Regions from separate parts of the Streptomyces sp. NPDC050211 genome, predicted to be linked through region 4. Evidence: riboswitches for the same ligand, from Rfam matches in the RefSeq annotation. Region 4 holds a riboswitch; each other region holds the start of a gene.
The links. A riboswitch is a leader RNA that binds a small molecule or an ion and turns the genes downstream of it on or off. The one in region 4 is predicted to bind cyclic di-AMP.
Positions count from the first base shown of each region.

Region 1: linked by a shared signal. The riboswitch ahead of AB0I98_RS22925 (transglycosylase family protein) and the one ahead of AB0I98_RS22630 (LysM peptidoglycan-binding domain-containing M23 family metallopeptidase) in region 4 are both predicted to bind cyclic di-AMP.
Region 2: linked by a shared signal. The riboswitch ahead of AB0I98_RS21725 (M23 family metallopeptidase) and the one ahead of AB0I98_RS22630 (LysM peptidoglycan-binding domain-containing M23 family metallopeptidase) in region 4 are both predicted to bind cyclic di-AMP.
Region 3: linked by a shared signal. The riboswitch ahead of AB0I98_RS06310 (NlpC/P60 family protein) and the one ahead of AB0I98_RS22630 (LysM peptidoglycan-binding domain-containing M23 family metallopeptidase) in region 4 are both predicted to bind cyclic di-AMP.

Region 1 is NZ_JBFALC010000023.1:17,189-21,933, reverse strand. It holds gene AB0I98_RS22945 (Ppx/GppA phosphatase family protein) at 1-192, opposite strand, end outside; gene AB0I98_RS22940 (DUF501 domain-containing protein) at 189-719, opposite strand; gene AB0I98_RS22935 (septum formation initiator family protein) at 746-1,222, opposite strand; gene eno (phosphopyruvate hydratase) at 1,315-2,601, opposite strand; gene AB0I98_RS22925 (transglycosylase family protein) at 2,934-3,614, opposite strand; cyclic di-AMP (ydaO/yuaA leader) riboswitch at 3,618-3,800, opposite strand; gene AB0I98_RS22920 (transglycosylase family protein) at 3,978-4,745, opposite strand, start outside.
Region 2 is NZ_JBFALC010000021.1:21,480-26,224, forward strand. It holds gene AB0I98_RS21725 (M23 family metallopeptidase) at 129-1,169, opposite strand; cyclic di-AMP (ydaO/yuaA leader) riboswitch at 1,181-1,338, opposite strand; gene AB0I98_RS21730 (DUF87 domain-containing protein) at 1,563-4,691, opposite strand; gene AB0I98_RS21735 (hypothetical protein) at 4,688-4,745, opposite strand, start outside.
Region 3 is NZ_JBFALC010000004.1:142,337-147,081, reverse strand. It holds gene pcrA (DNA helicase PcrA) at 1-1,762, opposite strand, end outside; gene AB0I98_RS06315 (ScyD/ScyE family protein) at 1,987-3,075, opposite strand; cyclic di-AMP (ydaO/yuaA leader) riboswitch at 3,339-3,510, shown strand; gene AB0I98_RS06310 (NlpC/P60 family protein) at 3,518-4,675, shown strand.
Region 4 is NZ_JBFALC010000022.1:91,525-96,269, reverse strand. It holds gene AB0I98_RS22645 (Glu/Leu/Phe/Val dehydrogenase dimerization domain-containing protein) at 1-659, shown strand, start outside; gene AB0I98_RS22640 (TetR family transcriptional regulator C-terminal domain-containing protein) at 696-1,316, shown strand; gene AB0I98_RS22635 (SGNH/GDSL hydrolase family protein) at 1,356-2,141, opposite strand; gene AB0I98_RS22630 (LysM peptidoglycan-binding domain-containing M23 family metallopeptidase) at 2,377-3,342, opposite strand; cyclic di-AMP (ydaO/yuaA leader) riboswitch at 3,347-3,511, opposite strand; gene AB0I98_RS22625 (alpha-galactosidase) at 3,808-4,745, opposite strand, start outside.

The DNA.
Region 1 (4,745 bases), on a different contig from region 4:
CCGGCACGCCGCGAACGTCCGCTCCAACGCCTCAGGCGCGAGCCGCCCGGTCCGGTCCACGCCTTGCCCGAGCCGCACGATCGTCATACGTCGGTCCAGATCGACGAGTTGACCGCTCTGAGGGTCCACGTCGGCGACGAGCAGCCGGATGGAGTTGGTACCGCAGTCGATGGCGGCGACGCGGCGGGTCACTGCTCGTCCTCCTTCGGCGCCGTCACACACGCCCCCTTGCGCCACCACTCCGGCAGCATCTCGATGGCCTCGTCGCCGAGCGGATTGACGCCGGGCCCCGCGGCCAGCGAGTGCGCGACCAGCACATGCAGACACTTCACCCGGTCCGGCATACCGCCCGCGCTCGGAAAGCCCTTGAGCTCATCGATCTCGTCCCGGCGCCGGATGTAGTCCTCGTGCGCGGAGCGATACGCGGCGGCCAGCTCCGGGTCGGTCTCCAGACGCGCCGTCATCTCCTTCATGACGCCGTTCGCCTCGAGCGTGCCGATCGCCGACGCGGCCTTGGGGCACGTCAGGTAGTACAGCGTCGGGAAGGGCGTCCCGTCGGGCAGTCGCGGCGCCGTCTCCACGACGTCCGGCTGCCCGCACGGGCACCGGTGCGCGATGGCACGCAGCCCGCGCGGCGGACGCCCGAGCTGCTGCTTGAAGGCCTCGACGTCCGCGTCGGTGGGCTCGGTGCGCGGAGTGGACGGCGGGGGCGTTTGCATCCTCGTACGACATTCTCTCTGTCAGTTCACTGGGCGGAGGCGTCGGACTTGTCGACCCCGTCCCAGACGTTCAGGTACCAGGGGCGGTCCGCCGCCCCGGTGTCGGCGCGCGACTGCTTCGCCGCGTGCGGGTCGACCACGATGAACCCGGTCTCCCCCGGCATCACATAGTGCAGCCGCCGCCGGATCTGCTGCTGGGCGTACGCGTCGTCCTGCCAGCGCGCCTTGAGGTCCCGCAGCTGCTCGACCCGCTGCTGGGCCTGCTGCTTCTGCTGCTCGAGATCGGCGATCTCGGCGCGCTGGGAGACGTACTGCCTTATCGGATAGGCGAGCGCCACGACCAGCGAGCACAGGACGAGTGCCAGCAGCGCCGCGCGGCCGGTCAGCCGGGAGCGGCGGGCCTGGCGTTTGGTCTGGGACCGGTAGACGCGGGCCGCCGTCTGCTCGCCGAGCAGCCGGATCCTGGTCGCGGTGGAGAATCGGTCCCGGTCCTTGACCGCCATGACCCGCCTCCCCTTCATACGTGCGTACGTCCCCGCACACGGTACGGGACCGAGTACGGGGACGTACGTACGACGCTGCGCTGCGGCCTGTGTCAGTCCTTGAAGCGCGGGAAGGCGCTACGACCGGCGTAAACCGCCGCGTCGTCGAGGATCTCCTCGATGCGCAGCAGCTGGTTGTACTTGGCGACGCGGTCCGAGCGGGCCGGGGCGCCGGTCTTGATCTGACCGCAGTTCACGGCGACGGCGAGGTCGGCGATGGTGACGTCCTCGGTCTCGCCGGAGCGGTGGGACATCATGCACTTGAAGCCGTTGCGCTGGGCCATCTCGACGGCGTCCAGGGTCTCGGTCAGCGAGCCGATCTGGTTGACCTTGACCAGCAGGGCGTTCGCGGAGCCCTCCTCGATGCCGCGGGCCAGGCGCTCCGGGTTGGTGACGAAGAGGTCGTCGCCGACGATCTGGACCTTGTCGCCCAGCTTCTCGGTGATGACGTTCCAGCCGGCCCAGTCGTCCTCGTACAGCGGGTCCTCGATGGAGACGAGCGGGTACGCGGAGACGAGCTCCTCGTAGTACTCCGTCATCTCGGCGGCCGAGCGGGACTTGCCCTCGAACTCGTAGACGCCGTCCTTGTAGAACTCGGACGCGGCGACGTCGAGCGCGAGCGCGATCTGCTCGCCGGGGACGTAACCGGCCTGCTTGATGGCCTCGATGATGAGGTCGAGGGCGGCGCGGTTGGACTCCAGGTTCGGGGCGAAGCCGCCCTCGTCGCCGAGGCCGGTGGACAGGCCCTTGGTCTTCAGCACCTTCTTGAGGGTGTGGTAGACCTCGGCGCCCCAGCGCAGGGCCTCGGAGAAGGTCTCCGCGCCGATGGGGGCGATCATGAACTCCTGGATGTCCACGTTGGAGTCGGCGTGCGAGCCGCCGTTCAGGATGTTCATCATCGGCACCGGCAGCAGGTGCGCGTTCGGGCCGCCCAGGTAGCGGAAGAGCGGGAGGTCGCTGGCCTCGGAGGCGGCGTGGGCGACGGCGAGGGAGACGCCGAGGATGGCGTTGGCGCCGAGCGAGCCCTTGTTGTCGGTGGCGTCCAGGTCGAACATCGCCTGGTCGATCAGGCGCTGCTCGGTGGCGTCGTAGCCGACCAGCTCCGGGCCGATCTGCTCGATGACGGCGAGGACGGCCTTCTCGACGCCCTTGCCCATGTAGCGGTTGGGGTCGCCGTCACGCAGCTCGATGGCCTCGAAGGCGCCGGTGGACGCACCGGACGGAACGGCGGCACGACCCGTGCTGCCGTCGTCGAGGCCGACCTCGACCTCGACCGTGGGGTTGCCTCGGGAGTCCAGGATTTCCCGGGCTACGACGACGTCGATGGACGGCACGAGCATCTCCTTCGTGGATGTGACGCGGTTTAGCAGGACCGCAGCGGCTCTGCGAGATGAGCCTAACCGGCTCCGGGCGATCGGCCACCGGGTCACCCACCCGATGGACAGAACCGAGAGCAAATTGTTTCTGAACGGAACAAAAAGTGTGTCAGAAGTGAGCCGGACGCGGGGCAGAAGCGGGGCAGAAAAAAGCCCCGCCCCGGTGCGTACGGGGGAATGACGCACCGGGGACGGGGAGCCCGTGGGGACGGGGGGACCCTCACGAGGCCTTCACCATGAGGACCACGGATGTGAGGGAGCTGTGGTTCAACTGTGTCCTGCCTGCGGAGGCAAGATCACTTGAGGTGCAGCTGCTGACCCGGGTAGATGAGGTCGGCGTCCGAGACGATGTCCTTGTTGAGCTCGAACACCTTCGCCCAGCCGCCCTTGACGTCGTGCTCCTCGGCGATGGTGCTGAGGGTGTCGCCCTTGACGACCTTGTACTCGCCGTCGCCCTTCTTGACCTTCTTGCCGGTCGGGGTGGTGACGGTCTTCTTGGTGCTCTGCTCGGGCGCGGGGCGCTCGGCGGAGCGGGAGGCCGACTGCTCCTCGCTGGAGCGCGTGGTGCTCTCGCTGCTCTGGTTCGACGAGGAACCGTTGTACGAGGCGCTCGACAGGCCGGTGCCGCAGTTCGGCCAGGCACCCTTGCCCTGGCCCGCGAGGACCTTCTCGGCTATCTCGATCTGCTGGGCCTTGGAGGCCTGGTTGGCGGTGGCGGCGTACTGCGTGCCGCCGTACGCGGCCCAGGTGGAGGCGGAGAACTGCAGACCGCCGTAGTAGCCGTTGCCGGTGCTGATGGACCAGTTGCCGCCGGACTCGCACTGGGCGACGGCGTCCCACTCGGAGGCGGTGGCGGCGGAGGCGTTGCCGGCCGCCATCAGCGGGGCGGCGACGGCGGCACCGGTGACACCGGCGATGGCGATGGCCCGAGTGGCCTTGGACGGACGGCGGTGCTTGCCCTTGCCGGAAAACAGCATGGTTGATCCCCTCACCGACGCCTGCGAGGTGAGCTGTCGGGTTCGGGCCGGTTGAGTTGCCCGGCCATGTCTCGTACGAGGCTCTGGTCTCGTACGGGGCACGGCTTCACCCCAAGCCGCTCGGTCAACTGACGGGCGCGGCACTTACCTTGGGTCCCCCGCTCCTGCCTACGGCGCTGTTAAGCGACGACTGTTCCCGTGCGGCCACTGGCAGGATTCGGCGTTGTGGCAGCCGGGGCTCGTGTTGGCGAGCGGTGATGACCGTAGACACGCGATCCGCGGAATTTCAAAGACGATCAGGGCTTCTGAGACTCATCCCACACTTTCACCGAACCGGACATTCAGCGCTAAACAGGGAGTCAACTACCGCTGGTTTTCGCCCGTTTCGACACCGACTTCGAGGGTCTGACCGGGGATGATGAGGTCCGGGTCGGTACCGATGGTTCCCTGGTTCTCGGTGTAGAGCGCACGCCATCCGCCGCTCACCTCAAGGGAGTCGGCGATCGTCGTGAGAGTGTCCCCGGCGCGGACGCTGTAGGAGGCGTGACGGCCGGCGGTGTCGGCGCGCACCTCACTCTCGGCCTCGTCCGCGCTGACGCCCCGATGTTTGCCGGTTCCGGTGCCGGTGTCCGTAAGGTACGAAGAGCCGCCACTCTGGCCTGACTTGTCCGTATCGTCATCCTCGGCGGAACCCGTGGAGGCACTCGGGCTGGATTCGACGAATGTGTCCGACTTGGCCGGGTTGTCCGTCGTATCCGACGGCTCGTCAGACGGAGACGGGGAGGACGGCGAAGGAGAGGACGAGGAAGGGGAAGCCGAGGGGGACGACTCCGAAGACTCCGAAGACGAGGACGACTCAGGCGAGTCGGACAAACCGGGTGAGTCAGATGAGTCGGAGGAAGCGTCGGGCGACGTGGACGGTTCGGCCGATGCCTCGCCCTCCAGGCCCGTGTCGACGTTCGCCGAGCGGGAGTCCTCACCGAGGCCGTGGAGCAGTCCGCATGCGGGCCACGCGCCGGCGCCCTGGTCCGCGAGGATCTTCTCGGCGACGGCTATCTGCTGGGAACGGCTGGCCTGGTCGGCACTCGGGGCGTAGTCGAGGCCGCCGTACCGCTCCCAGTCCTCCTGGGG
Region 2 (4,745 bases), on a different contig from region 4:
GCCCACGCCACCGCCTGCCGGGTGGGCACCGCCCCAGGCGGCACGCATGCCCGCAGCTTGGCGGGACGGATGGCCGCAGCTAAGGGGCGACGGCCGACCTGACGCCCCCGCCCCGCAGCTGAGCTACCTCAGGGGTTCAGCCCCTTGCTTCGCAGCCAGGCCATCGGGTCGATGCCGCTGTCGGAGCCGCCGGTGTGGACCTCGAGGTGGAGGTGGGCGCCGGTGACGTTGCCGGTGGCGCCGACGCGGCCGATGACGTCGCCGGTGGCGACCTTCTGGCCGACGCTGACGCTGAGCGAGGACTGGTGGGCGTACCAGAGCTCGGTGCCGTCATCGAGGGTGAGGACGGTCTTGTAGCCGTAGGAGCCGTCCCAGCCGGCCTCGGTGATCGTGCCGCTGTGGATGGCCTTGATGAGCGTGCCCGTGGGGGCGGCGAAGTCGAGGCCGGTGTGGTAGCCGGAGGACCAGAGGGAACCGGCCTGACCGAAGGTCGAGGTGATGGTGTACGAGGAGGTCGGCAGCGCGAACTGCTTGGCCAGCTGGGCGAGCCGCTCGGCCTCCGCCTTGGCCGCGGCCTCCTCCTCCGCCTTCTTCTTCGCGGCGGCGGCCTTGGCCTTGGCCTCCTGCTCCGCCTTGGCGGCCGCTTCGGCGGCCTCCTTCTGCGCGGCGGCCTGCACGGCCTGCGCGGCCTTGCTGTCGACCTGGTCCTGCTGCCGCTCGGCCTGGGCGATGATCCGGGAGCGCAGCGCCTCACCGGCGTCGGCGGCGGACTGCTCGCTTTCCGTGGCGGCCACGCTGACACTGCTGAGCGCGGTCGCGGTGTCCGCCGAGTCCTCGGCGGAGTCGTCCGAGATGATCGAGCCCACGGACGGCAGGTCGGGCAGGGAGATGGACACCGGCGGCTTGCCGGTGTTGGCGCTGGCCATGCCGCCCGCGCCGACGGCGGCTATGACACCGACGCCGAGAACCGTGGAGCTACGGGCGAATGCACCGTTGCGCTGCTTGCTGACGCGGTGCCGGCCGCGTACGGGACGAATGGACTCCTCGGTGGGGTTCCACTCCTCCAGCGGGCCCTCGTCGTCGGTGCGGAAGCCGCTGTACACAAAGGTGTCGGGCTCGCGCTGACTCGGCACGAAGGGGGCCTCGGGGGCAGGCCGGTTGGACGCCACGTAGGCGTACTCCTTTCCTTCCTTCTCGCCTACCGGGTTAGCTGACGGGTTCGGAGCAGGAAGGTCTCCTACGCGCGTATACCTACCGTGCTTCCACGGTGGCATCCGCGCGATTCACCCCAAGGTGGTGGTTCCCCGGTTCCCTTGCGGAATTCGGCGCGTGCGCACGGAGCCGACTCTTGTGACGGCTGGGACGACCGCGCTGCGTTATCGAACGTTAATAGACGCGGGGGCCGGATTCCAAGCGGTTCCGCTTGATCGTTAACGTTTTTGCGCAGGACGTACAGGCCATGACCGGTGAAAATCGGGCGAGTTGACCACGGCGCAGCAGCAACTCGGCAGTCACACCAGTTCTGACGTTGCGTCAGTTGTTACCGGAACTAGACCGTCCACTCACGCCGGGTGACAACGATCAAGCCCGCGGCGGGCGCGCTCGATGATCTCGTCCTCCGTGAGCGGCACATCGTGGTGACTGAGGCAGATCGGCACCTCGATCTTGCTGAATCCGGTCCCCTCGGTCGCGGCGTTGAACGTGCCGCGCTGGAGACCGGCGAGGTTGTCGAGGACCGCGTTCCGCGCCTCCGCCATGGTCTCGACGGCGTTGATCTGAGCGGGCACGGTGAGGCGGCCGATGAACTGGTTCACCGTGTTGCCCAGCGCCTGGTTGTGGATCCCCCTGGGCGTCTGCGAGGCGAGGACCATCCCGAGTCCGTACTTGCGTATCTGACGGATGAGTTCAACGGTGCTTTCGGTACTCGGATTCGCCGCACCGGACGGTACGAAGTTCTGCGCCTCGTCCATCACCAGCAGCCCGCCCAGGGCACGGTCGCCGACCGGGTGCGCCCGGAACCATGAGAACAAGGTCGCCTGGAGGCGGCGGACGAATTGGGCCGGTCCGTCGCCGGACAGGCCGACGAAGCTGATCACCGAGATACGTGCGGTCTTCCCCGGCGACGGGATCAGGAGCATCCCGGGATCGGCGGGTGCGCCGGACTCCCCGAACAGCGGGTCGGTCTCCATCGCTGCTTCGAGCGTGTCCGCCATCTGAACCGCGAAGCGCCTGGTCCTGCTGTTGACGATGTCGGGCGGGGGCTCGGCGAGCAGCTCGACGAAGTCGGCCAAGGTCTTGCCGCCGTCGCGCGCGTACTGTTCGAGGGCGCGTTTGAGGACCCCCAGCTGCTGGGTCGCGCGAGCACTGCTGCCCCGTATGCCGGCATGCGGCGCGAGTGATGTCACGGTCGACCTGACCAGACGCGGGAAGTCGTCCTCGTCGTCAAGGACCGGACCGAAGTCGGGGAGCGGGTAGAAGGAGATCGGGCGTCCACGGTTCAGGCCCGGCGTCCACACCACCACCTCGACATCCGCGAAATAGCGTCGGGCCTCGCGCTCTTGCTCGTCCGCCCAGCGATCCGGCGTGCGCGGCCAGGGGTCGCCGAGCCGTGCGAGGTCGTCGTTCGGATCCAGCACGATCGCCGAGACACCACGCAGGGCACATTGCTCCACGAGTCGCTTGATCAGGACCGTCTTGCCCGATCCCGCCGCCCCCACCACCGCGGTGTGCATCCGGAGCCGTTCCATGGGAACCGCGAACGGACGGCGGCCCCGGACCGTGGTGCCGATGACGATCTCGGTACGAGCCGGCTCGGCGTCCTCCGGCATGTCCGCCGCGTCCGCCCCGGATCCGGTGTCCGTGGCCGTGATGCCGAGTTGCTGCCGCAGATCGGCCAGCACCGGCGCGAAGATCTCTGTGCGGGAGGCGGGGCGTTCCTGCCGCAGCCAGTCGGCCAGGCCTGACGCACGGTCGTCGAGCATGGCCCGGAGAGCGGCCAGGGTCCGGAGATCGGCGGCGCCGATCGGTAACGACACCCCGCCCCGCGCCTCGAAGTCGTCCTTGATCTCCTTGGTCTTGGCACCGCTCGGATACGGCATGTTCCGCAGCAGGATCAGACGGCGGCTCGTCAGATGGGCCGCCAGGCCGGCCTCCACAGCCGCGTTGCGTATCCGGGTCTGGGCGGCGCGAGGGTTGTCCGTGGCGATCGCCCGTAAGGACCAGTGGACTTCGTTTTCGCTGGCCTCGTCGACGACATGACGCAGCCGGGCATGCAGCGCCGCCTTGCGGCCGAAGTCCGTCTCGATGAGGAACCGTGTCTCGTCCACACCGAGTTCCTTGACCAGGCTCCGCAGTCCCGCGCCCAGCAGAGCGGGCATCAGGTCATCCTCGGACGCGGCGTTGAGCGGCCCGAGATCATCGGCCTCGGCACGGAGCTTCTCGAAGGACTCGGTCAAGGCGTCCAGGTTGCCGGCCTTCGCGGGCGTGGGCTGTGCGGCTCCCCTGGGCTCTTCGCCCGTCAAGGAGGTCAGTTCGGAGACTGTGCCGGTCTGCTCACACTCGTCGAGGTGCTTCTCGACGCGCTTGAGCAGCCGCCGTGCCGTGTAACGGTGGGGGGCTTCGGCCAGCGCGGCCGGGCTGATCGGCCAGGTCGGGTAGGGCGGGGTGAACCCCTCGGCCTCGTAGCCTTGGCGAAATCGGCTACTGATGATGGCCGCGGCGGTGGCCTCGTCGGGAATCGCTCCGAGTGTCGGCAGAACCTCGAACCGGTCCAGGGCGGACCGGACCGCCGACCGGGAAATCAGCCCCCAGGTGTCCTGGAGACACGCCACGACCATCAGGGTCCGGCGGGTTTCCTCCCGCAGTTCCATCAAGCCGGCCGCGATGTCGCTGCTCAGCCGCTGCGCGGCCCGGCTCCCCCCGGACGCGGACGACGTCAGCGCGGACGTCTCCGACGCGGACACCAGGTTGTCCAGCTGGTCGAAGGCGAAGACCAGCGGTCCGACGAGGGCGAACAGGCGCGTGAGATCGCGGAGCAGGAGTTGGGCCGGTCGCCGGCGCGGCGACATCCCCCAGGCGGCACGCCGGTCCGGATCGTCGTCGTCAAGTGCGAGGTACGCCTGGCCGATCCCCGCGGAATCGCGTGTGGAGGCGATGAGCGCCAGCGCACGGGCCGTATCGGCGGCCTCGTTGCCGACCTGCCGGTCGATTCTCCGGATGCCTTGAACGAACGCGTCGACATGGGCGCGCGTCAACTCCCGCTCACCGATGATGGCGTTGTGGGTCTCCGTGTCGAGGCCGGCCTGGCGCGAAAGCCCGTCGAGGAGGCGAACCAGCTGCAACTGGTCGCCCTCGTCCTTCCGGTACAGACTGTCGACGAGACTGTTGGTGGCGCCCTCCCAGAAGTCCCGGCCGGTCACGAGCTTGATGTAGAAGAAGAAGCCGCCGCGCTCCTGGATCTCGTGACGGGTCCAGCCGAGCAGATGCGTCTTGCCTGATCCGCGCTCGCCGCACACCACCGCCGCGACCGGCGAATGGGCGCGCTCGACAGCGCTCATCGCCCTTTCCAGCCGCCGGTACACCTCCCGATGAAGGCCGTCGACGTGGTACGGGGTCACCGGCGTCCAGACCTCGTCCTGCGTCGGCGCGGTGCTGATGTGGATGGCCTTCAGGGCCGCGATCTCCCTGTTCACGCCGGCCCGATCCGCAGCAGGTGCCGGGGTTCGCCGCCGATGTCGACGGCGGCC
Region 3 (4,745 bases), on a different contig from region 4:
CGATCCGGGTCTCGTCCTGCGGGTCGGTGGAGGCCTGCAACTCGGCGAGGTAGCCGGTGCGTTCGAGGACGGCCTCGAGGACGGTCGCGGGTCCCGCGCCCGACTCGACGATCGTACGGAGCTCCTCCATGAGCACGTTGAACCGCTTGACCGCGTTCGTCGACCGGGCGGCCATGCCGTATGCCTCGTCGACGCGGCGCAGTGCCTGCGGGAAGCTGATCTTCTCGCGCTGGGAGAGGGCGTCGATCATCGCCTCGGCGCGGTCGCCGATGCCCCGCTTGGGCACGTTGAGGATGCGGCGCAGCGGGACCGAGTCCTCGGGGTTGGCGAGCACGCGCAGGTAGGCCAGGACGTCCCGGACCTCCTTGCGCTCGTAGAAGCGGACGCCGCCGACGACCTTGTAGGGCAGGCCGACGCGGATGAAGACCTCCTCGAAGACACGGGACTGGGCGTTCGTACGGTAGAAGACCGCGACGTCGCCGGCCTTCGCGTCGCCCGCGTCCGTGAGGCGGTCTATCTCCTCGGCGACGAACTGCGCCTCGTCGTGCTCGGTGTCGGCGACATAGCCGGTGATGCGCGCGCCGGCGCCCGCGTTGGTCCACAGGTTCTTGGGGCGGCGGGACTCGTTGCGCTCGATGACGGCGTTGGCGGCGGTGAGGATCGTCTGGGTGGAGCGGTAGTTCTGCTCCAGCAGGATCGTCGTCGCGTCCGGGTAGTCCTCCTCGAACTGGAGGATGTTGCGGATGGTCGCGCCCCGGAAGGCGTAGATCGACTGATCGGCGTCACCGACGACGCACAGTTCGGCGGGGAGCAGGTCGTGCTCGCCCGGCGGTACGTCCTCGTCGTGCTCACCGGTGCCGACGAGTTCGCGTACCAGGGCGTACTGCGCGTGGTTGGTGTCCTGGTACTCGTCGACCATGACGTGCCGGAAGCGGCGGCGGTAGTGCTCGGCGACATCCGGGAAGGCGCGCAGCAGGTTGACCGTCGTCATGATCAGGTCGTCGAAGTCGAGGGCGTTGGCCTCGCGCAGGCGCGACTGGTACATCGCGTACGCCTGGGCGAGGGTCTTCTCGAAGCCGTCGGTGGCCTGGGCGGCGAAGTCCTCCTCGTCGATCAGCTCGTTCTTCAGGTTGCTGATCTTGGCGCTGAAGGACTTGGGCGGGTAGCGCTTGGGGTCGAGGTCCAGGTCACGGCAGACCAGGGCCATCAGGCGCTTGGAGTCGGCGGCGTCGTAGATCGAGAAGGACGAGGTGAAGCCGAGCTTCTTGCTCTCCCGGCGCAGGATGCGCACGCACGCGCTGTGGAAGGTCATCACCCACATCGCGTTCGCGCGCGGGCCGACGAGTTGCTCGACGCGCTCCTTCATCTCGCCGGCGGCCTTGTTGGTGAAGGTGATCGCGAGGATCTGGCCGGGGTGCACCTTCCGCTCGCCGAGCAGGTACGCGATGCGGTGCGTCAGCACGCGCGTCTTGCCGGAGCCGGCGCCGGCCACGATGAGCAGCGGCGAGCCGGAGTGGACGACGGCCGCTCGTTGGTTCTCGTTCAGCCCGTCCAGGAGCGCGGCCGGGTCCACCGCCGGGCGGTGCGCGCCGTCCCGGTAGTACGCGTCCCGGTCCGGCGGCGCGTCGAACTTCCCGCCGAACAGATCGTCCGGAATCGGCTCCGGCACATGATCGTCCTCGGGCGGCGGCGGGGGTTCCTCCGCACGGCCCCGCGGGGCCTGGAGGTCCGCCAGGAAGCTGTCATCAAAGAGGCTGCTCATCGCTCTCCGAGTTTAGGGCCTGCCCGATGGCCCAGTCCGGGGGTCGCGGGGTCTGGCACGCGCACCAGACCCCGCTCGGGTCTGTTGATCAGGAACCGGCGCGAAACCCGAACCGGTCCATCGGACAGACCCTAAGGCGCCCCACTGACAGCCCGCCGCCGCCCTGAGAACATCGCCGAATTCCAAGGCCCAAGGGTCTCAGAGTCGGCGGAGCCCCAGTCGACTCAGAAGCCGAGGATCTTCCAGACCTGGCCGCCCGGCGTCTTTCCCTGGCCCAGGTCCGTTCCGTCGCGATCGGCGACGGACCAGGCCGAGACATAGAGCTTGCCGTCGTACGGGTCGACGGCCACGCCCGCCGGGAAGGGGACCTTCACGTTCGTCCGCTTGCCGTGGGAGACCTTGGTGACGACGCCGGCGAAGAGCTGGCTGACGTACAGGTCGCCCTTGTCGTTGAGGGCGAGGCCGGTGATCGAGCCGAAGCCGGACTTCCAGCCGAGGATCTTGCCGGTCCAGGGGTCGACCTGCCACACGCGCGCGGTGGGCTTCTCACTCTCGCCGTTGAGCTCGCCGACGTAGAGCTTGCCGTCGGGGCCGAGCGCGAGGGAGGTCGGGACGGACTGGTTCTTGTCGTGGTCCGGGAAGACGGTGAAGGGGCGGGCCCGGCCGGACGGCGAGACCTCGATCAGGTCGTTGCCCGCGGCGTCCGCGACGATCTTGCGGCCGTCGGGGAGCGCGAGGACGGCGTACGGGTTGGACTCCACGGATGCCTTGTGCGGGTTGTGCTTCAGCTCCACGGCCGCGATGTCCGCGGCGATCTTCGCCTTGCCGTGGCTGATCTTCAGCAGCTTGCCGAGCTTGTCCCAGGGCGGCGTCGTGGGCACTCCGGCCTCCGGCGGGGCGAAGGTCTCGACGCCCCAGATCTTGCCGTGCCGCGCGGAGACGCCGTCGACGCCGGTCGCGAAGCCGCCGTCCGGGGCGGCGGCCGAGGGCAGGCCCTGCACCACCCTGTGGTGCTTCCACGCGCCCCCGTTCCAGTAGATCTTGGTGACGGCCGACGTGAGGCCGATGCAGGTCTCGCCTTCCGGCCCCTCCCCGATGCACTTCTTGCCGCCCCGGCCGGCCTCGGCGACGTACAGGCGCCCGTGGTCGTACGACAACTGGCGTGGATTGTCGAGGCCCTTCGCGATCGCGCGGACGACGGGTTTACCGCCGGTGCGGCCGTCCTGACCGGCGCCCGCGCTCGCGGGTGCGATGCCCGCGGTGACGGTGAGTGCGACTCCTGTGGCGATGACGAGTGCGGTGCGTTTCCTCATGGCCGTACTCCCTCCCAGCCGCCACGGCTCCCGACCGTGGCTGGCTGGAAGCTACCGCCCCGAAGCGGGCGGACGACGTCACTCCGGACAAAATACGAGCAACTCACCGCAGACCCTTCCGTATTGACCACAGCGAGCGACGTCCTGCGCTAAGGTCACGAAAATGTATCGGGCATATCGCCCATCAACCTTCACAGAGGCCACACGAGTTGGCTAGCGTTCCTCCAGGCCGCACGACCCCTACCGGCGAACGTCGCCGGGCCGTACGGCCTCCGCCGAGTCCGGCACGCCCACGGGGCAGTCCGGAGCCGGGGACCCACCGAACTTGGGGTGAATCGGCCGGACTTCCCTTCGGGAAGCGGTCGTAGGGCAACCCTTCCGAACCACCCGCCCGAACCCGACAGCTAACTCGGTAGGCGGACGATGGAAGGAGTCGCCTCCCTTGGCGTCGCACCGCAAGTCGCGTCCTTCGGGTTCGCGCGTCGCAGGCATACGGACCCCCGCCCTCGCCACGGCGGCCCTCACCTCCGTGGCCCTGCTGTCCCAGTCGGCCAACGCCGCCCCCGCGGCCGACGACAAGCCGAGTCTCGAAGAGGTCGAGAAGAAGGTCGGCGATCTCTACCGCCAGGCCGAGTCGGCGACCGAGAAGTACAACTCGGCGAAAGAGAAGACCACCAAGCAGCGCAAGCGCGTCGACACCCTCCTCGACGACGTCGCGCAGCGCACGCAGAAGCTCAACGAGGCGCGCGAGGAACTGGGTTCCTTCGCCTCGGCCCAGTACCGCACCGGCGCCTCCGCCCCCGACACGGCAACCTTCCTGCTCGCGGACACCCCGCAGGACTACTTCGACCAGACCCAGCTGATGGACCGGATGACCGGCCGTCAGAAGGAGGCGGTCGACGACTTCGTCACGCAGCAGTCCGCGACGATGGAGAAGCGCCGGGAGGCCACCGCGAGCCTCGAGACGCTCACCGAGTCGCAGGGCGACCTGAAGTCCGCCAAGACGACCGTCCAGCAGAAGCTGGCCGACGCGCGCGAGCTGCTGTCGAAGCTGACCGCCGAGGAGAAGGCGCGGCTCGCGGAGATCGAGCGGCAGAAGCAGCAGGAGGCCGAGCGCAAGGCCGCGGAACTCGCCAGGCAGCAGGCGGCGGAGGCGGCGGCCCAGGAGACGGCGCAGCAGCAGGAGAGCGGCACCGGCACGTCGGAGTCCTCCGACACCTCCGTGGCCGACTCCTCGTACGCCACCAAGGCCGAGAAGGTCCTCGCCTTCGCCCGCTCCACGATCGGCAAGCCGTACGTCTGGGGCGCGACCGGCCCCGACTCCTACGACTGCTCGGGCCTCACCCAGGCCGCCTGGAACGCCGCCGGCATCTCCCTCCCGCGCACCACCTGGGACCAGGTGAACGCCGGCACGACGGTCTCCCTCTCCGCCGCCCAGCCGGGCGACCTGGTCTTCTTCTACGACGACATCAGCCACGTCGGCATCTACATCGGCAACGGGATGATGATCCACGCGCCGAAGCCGGGGGCGTATGTGCGCGAGGAGTCGATCTTCTACGACGGTGAGTCGTCGATCCACAGCGTGGTACGGCCCGCCTGACGGGACGGGGACGCGGCACAGGCGGTTTTCCGTAGGCACGCGCGCGTGCCCCGCTCTCAAGGCGCGTGCC
Region 4 (4,745 bases):
CGCTCGCCGCGCTGGACCGGGCGAGCGTGCCGTACGCCGGAACGCGGGTCGCCGTGCAGGGCCTGGGCACCATGGGCGGGGCGACGGCGCGCTTCCTCACGCGCGCGGGGCTCACGGTCGTGGCCGTCGCCGACATCAAGGGCACGATCGCCAATCCGCAGGGGCTCGACGTCGAGGCGCTGCTCGCCGCGCGGGACGCGTACGGAACCGTCGACCGCGGTGTACTGCGTCCCGATGACCGGGAACTGCCGGGCGACGCCTGGCTGTCCGTCGACGCGGAGGTGCTGGTGCCCGCGGCGGTCTCGTACGCGATCGACGCCGCGAACCAGGAGCGGATCACCGCCCGCTGGATCGTCGAGGCGGCCAATATGCCCGTACTGCCCGAGGCGGAGGAGCTGCTGGCCGCGCGCGGGGTCGGCGTGCTGCCGGACGTGGTCGTCAACTCGGGGACGAACGCCTGGTGGTGGTGGACGCTGTTCGGCGACATCGGCGCCGACGCGGACGAGGCGTTCGCGCACACGCGCCGTTCGATGCGCGCCCTGGTGGACCTGATGCTGGCCCGCGCGGAGACGGACGGGACGACGCCGCGGGCCGCCGCGCACGCCATCGTCGCGGACCGGCTGCCGGTGATCGCCGCACGGTTCGGCTGGTATCGGTGACGAGGGCCGTTGACATGTTCTGGGTAGGGTGAACGCGTGGCGAGGGTGCGGTTGAGCGTGGCTGAGCGGCGCGAGGAGCTGCTGAAGGCCGCCATCGAGCAGATCGAGGCACGGGGAGTGGCGGCCGTCCGGATCGCCGACGTGGCCACGGCGCTGGGTGTGAGCAACGCGCTGGTGCTCTATCACTTCTCCACCAAGGAGAAGCTCGTCGCCGCGGCCTTCACCCACGCCGCCGAGGCGGACCTCGCACAGCTGCGCCGGCTGCTCGGCCGCCGTACGACAGCGCTGCGCCGGCTTCGGGGCGCCGTGCGCTGGTACGCGCCCACGGGCCAGGCCAAGGGCTGGCGACTGTGGATCGAGGGCTGGGCGGCGGCGCTGCGCGAGCCCGCCCTGCGCGAGGTCACCCGGGACCTCGACAGGGAGTGGAAGGCCGCGATCGCCGAGGTCATCGCCGAAGGAGTGGCCGCGGGCGAGTTCCGCTGCCCGGACCCCAGCGGCGCGGCCCTGCGCCTCACGGCCCTCCTCGACGGACTCGCCGTACAGATGACCGCCTACACCGGAGCGGTGTCACGCGCGCGGGCGCAGGAATGGGTGGACGACGCCCTCGCCCGCGAACTGGGGCTGGAGCGGGAGGCGTTCACGGCGCCGGGGCGGTGAGCCGGGCCGTCCGGCTCACCGCCCCGCTGACGCACAGACTCAAGCCACGGACGCGATCCGCTCCTTGATGTCGTCCGGCGACAGCGTGCCCTTCGCCGTCACATGGTCGCCCGACGACTCCCCGCGCAACCGCCGCCCGATCCACGGCACCAGATACTCGCGCGCCCAGTGGACGTCGTCCCGCCGCACCTCGAGGGTGCCGCGCGGGGGCAGCGGGGGCCAGGGCTGCTCGGGGTCTGCCGGGACTTCCAGGCCGAGGACCTGGCCGGCGCGCAGCGCCACGCGCGTGTGCCCTTCGGCCGAGAGGTGGAGCCGGTCGTCGCCCCAGGCCCGCCGGTCCTGAATGGCTTTCAGGGACCACAGGTCGAGCACCGGGCAGCCGTACCGGTCGGCGATGGCCCGGACATGTCCGTTGTAGGTGGCGATCTTGCCGCGCAGATGCTTCAGCACCGGGACGCCCCGGGTGTCGAAGCCGGTCGTCACCATGACGGTGCCGACGGCCGAGGTGAGCCGGACGATCGCCCGCTCGAAGCGCTCGGCGACCTCGTCGGGGTCGGTTCCGGGCCGGAGGATGTCGTTGCCGCCCGCGCAGAACGAGACCAGGTCCGGGGCGAGTTCGACGGCCCGCGGGAGTTGGTCGGCCACGATCTGGTCGAGGAGTCTGCCGCGCACGGCAAGGTTGGTGTACTCGAAGTCGCCCTCCGGCCGCCGGTCCGCGAGCAGTACCGCGAATCGGTCGGCCCAGCCGACGAACGCCCCGTCGGGGCCGGGGTCGCCGACGCCCTCGGTGAAGCTGTCCCCCACCGCCACGTACGACCCGATCACTGATCTGATGTCATTCTTCGAATCGTCTGCCACGTCGGCCCATGATTCACCTTCGGATGTGAGCTACGCGACCGTAGGAAGGGGTTGACGGACGGTGAGATAAGCCACTCCTAAAGTGTTCGCCAATTCAGGAATACGTCCCGACCGGGATTCCCGCACGGCCGGCACCGAAGGCCGGACCCGGGGATCGGGGTCCGGCCTTCGGTGGCGTGGGGGACGCTTCAGGCGCCGGGTGTCAGCTGACGGAGACACCCTTCGAGCGGAGGTAGGCGACGGGGTCGACGTCCGAGCCGTAGTCCGGGGTGGTGCGGATCTCGAAGTGCAGGTGCGGGCCGGTCGAGTTGCCGGTCGAGCCGGAGAGGCCGATCTGCTGGCCCGCGGTCACGCTCTGGCCGCTGGAGACGGAGAGCGAGGACAGGTGGGCGTACTGCGCGTAGTGGCCGTCGGCCAGCTTGATGACGACCTCGTTGCCGTACGCGCCGCCCCAGCCCGCGGAGACGACCGTGCCCGCACCGACGGCCTTGAGCGGAGTGCCGGTCGGGGCGGCGAAGTCGACGCCGGTGTGGTAGCCGCTGGACCACATGCTGCCCGACATGCGGTACGGGGTACCGATGCTGGCACCGGCCACGGGGAGGGCGAAGCCGCCGGCCGTGCTCGTGGTGTCGGAGGACTGGGTGGTCGCCGTGTTCGAGGACGACTTCGACGAACCCGAAGCGGATGAACCAGATGAATCAGAAGAACCGGACGACTTCGGCGAAGAAGAGGACGATGAAGACGAAGCCGACGAAGAGGACGACGACTTGGAAGAACCGGTCGTGGCCTTCTTGCCGATCGAGAGCTTCAGGCCGGGGTGGATCATCGACGGGTCGGAGCCGACGGCCTCGCGGTTGTCCGCATAGAGCTTCTTCCAGCCACCGCTGACATTCTGCTCGTCGGCGATCTTCGAAAGGTAGTCACCGGCCCGCACCGAATAGGTCCGTACACCCGAGCTCTTCGCGGCGGCGGTCTTCTCCGCGGCCTTCTTTTCGGTCGTCGGAACCGACTGAACGGCCTTTTCCGAAACCGACTTGGCGGGAGCGGCATGCGCTCCGGTGGCCCCGAGGAGCGGGAGGGCGAGCGCGGCGCCACCGGTTCCGGCGACGGCGATGGAGCGAGTGAAGCGCTGGCTCTTGGGACGGCGGTGCTTACCCTTCGCGGGCATGACGAATTCCTCTCCGGCGCCTACGAGGTGAGCTGTCGGGTGCGGACTGGAGATGTCCGGCCGCGCGGTGGCGACTTAACCCCTAGCCGTTCCGGAGACCGGAACAGGCGGTTGTACCTGTGGGTCCCCCGCTCCTGCCGTTCACGGGTGAGTTGAGCGGTCTCCGGGCGGCGGCAGGATTGGGCGTCCGTCCGGATTGGTGGCGAACGTAAGCGACCAAGACGCAAAGGGACAAGCAAGAGGTTCCACGGTTGTGCGTTTCTCTTGATCCCTTGTGAGAAAACCCAGTCACCCTCCGTGAATTCCACCCCGGCCAGTGGATTCAATCCCCTGGAAAACCACGTGAATTACGTGAACATGACGGACAACGCTCGGTCACGAATATGACGCTGCTCACGCAGCTTCACCACAGGACGCTTTATTCCAGAGCGAGTTGGAATGAAGATCCTAATTCGGACAGATCACTCAGATGCGACGCAGGCGGAGAACTGCCGCATCGAGGTCACCACGCAGCCCCGTGCGCAACCCGTGGTGCAGCAAGACCGCACCCCGGTGAACTTCGCCCGTTTCGCGGCATTCATACGACCCTGTCGGGTCGAGGCCGCGCAGTCGCAGCGCCGGAACGGGCTCGCCGTAACGCTGCGCCTCGAGCCAGGCGAGGACGACGGTCTCGTCGCCGAGCACGTACTGCACCGCACTCAGCCCGCCCTGCGGGGGCCGCAGCCGGTAGAGGTCGCCGCGCTGCACGAGGGGCCGGATCTCCTTGTACAGACCCACCCAGTTCCGAGCCTCGGCCAGCTCGTCGTCCGTCCACTCGGTGAGGTCACCGCCGACCCCGAGCACCCCGGCCATGGCGCTCACGAAGCGGAAGCGCAGCGAGCTGACCCGGCCGTTGAGCATGGCGTTCGGGCTGTCGGTGACCCAGGCCGCCATCACGCGCGCGGGGTGGACCTGGCTGAAGCCGTGCTGGATGGCGAGCCGGTCGAGCGGGTCGGTGTTGTCCGAGGTCCACACCTGGTCGGTACGGCCCAGCACGCCGAGGTCGATCCGGCCGCCGCCGCCCGAGCAGGACTCGAAGGCGACGCCGGGGTGCGCGTCCCGCAGCCGGTCCAACAGCCCGTACAGCGCACGCACATGGTCCACCCACAACCGCTGCGGATACGCCTCTCCCGGCCAGCCCGCGTCGGTGAAGCAGCGATTGAAGTCCCACTTCACATAGTCGATCGGGGCACTGGAGAGGAGCGTGTCGAGCTGCTCCCTGAGGTATTCCTGAACGTCCCCGCGGGCGAGGTTCAGTACGAGCTGATTGCGGAATTCCGTCCGCTTGCGCCCGGTTTGGTGCTGCACCCATTCAGGGTGGGCGCGATACAGGTCGCTGTCCGGATTGACCATTTCGGGCTCGA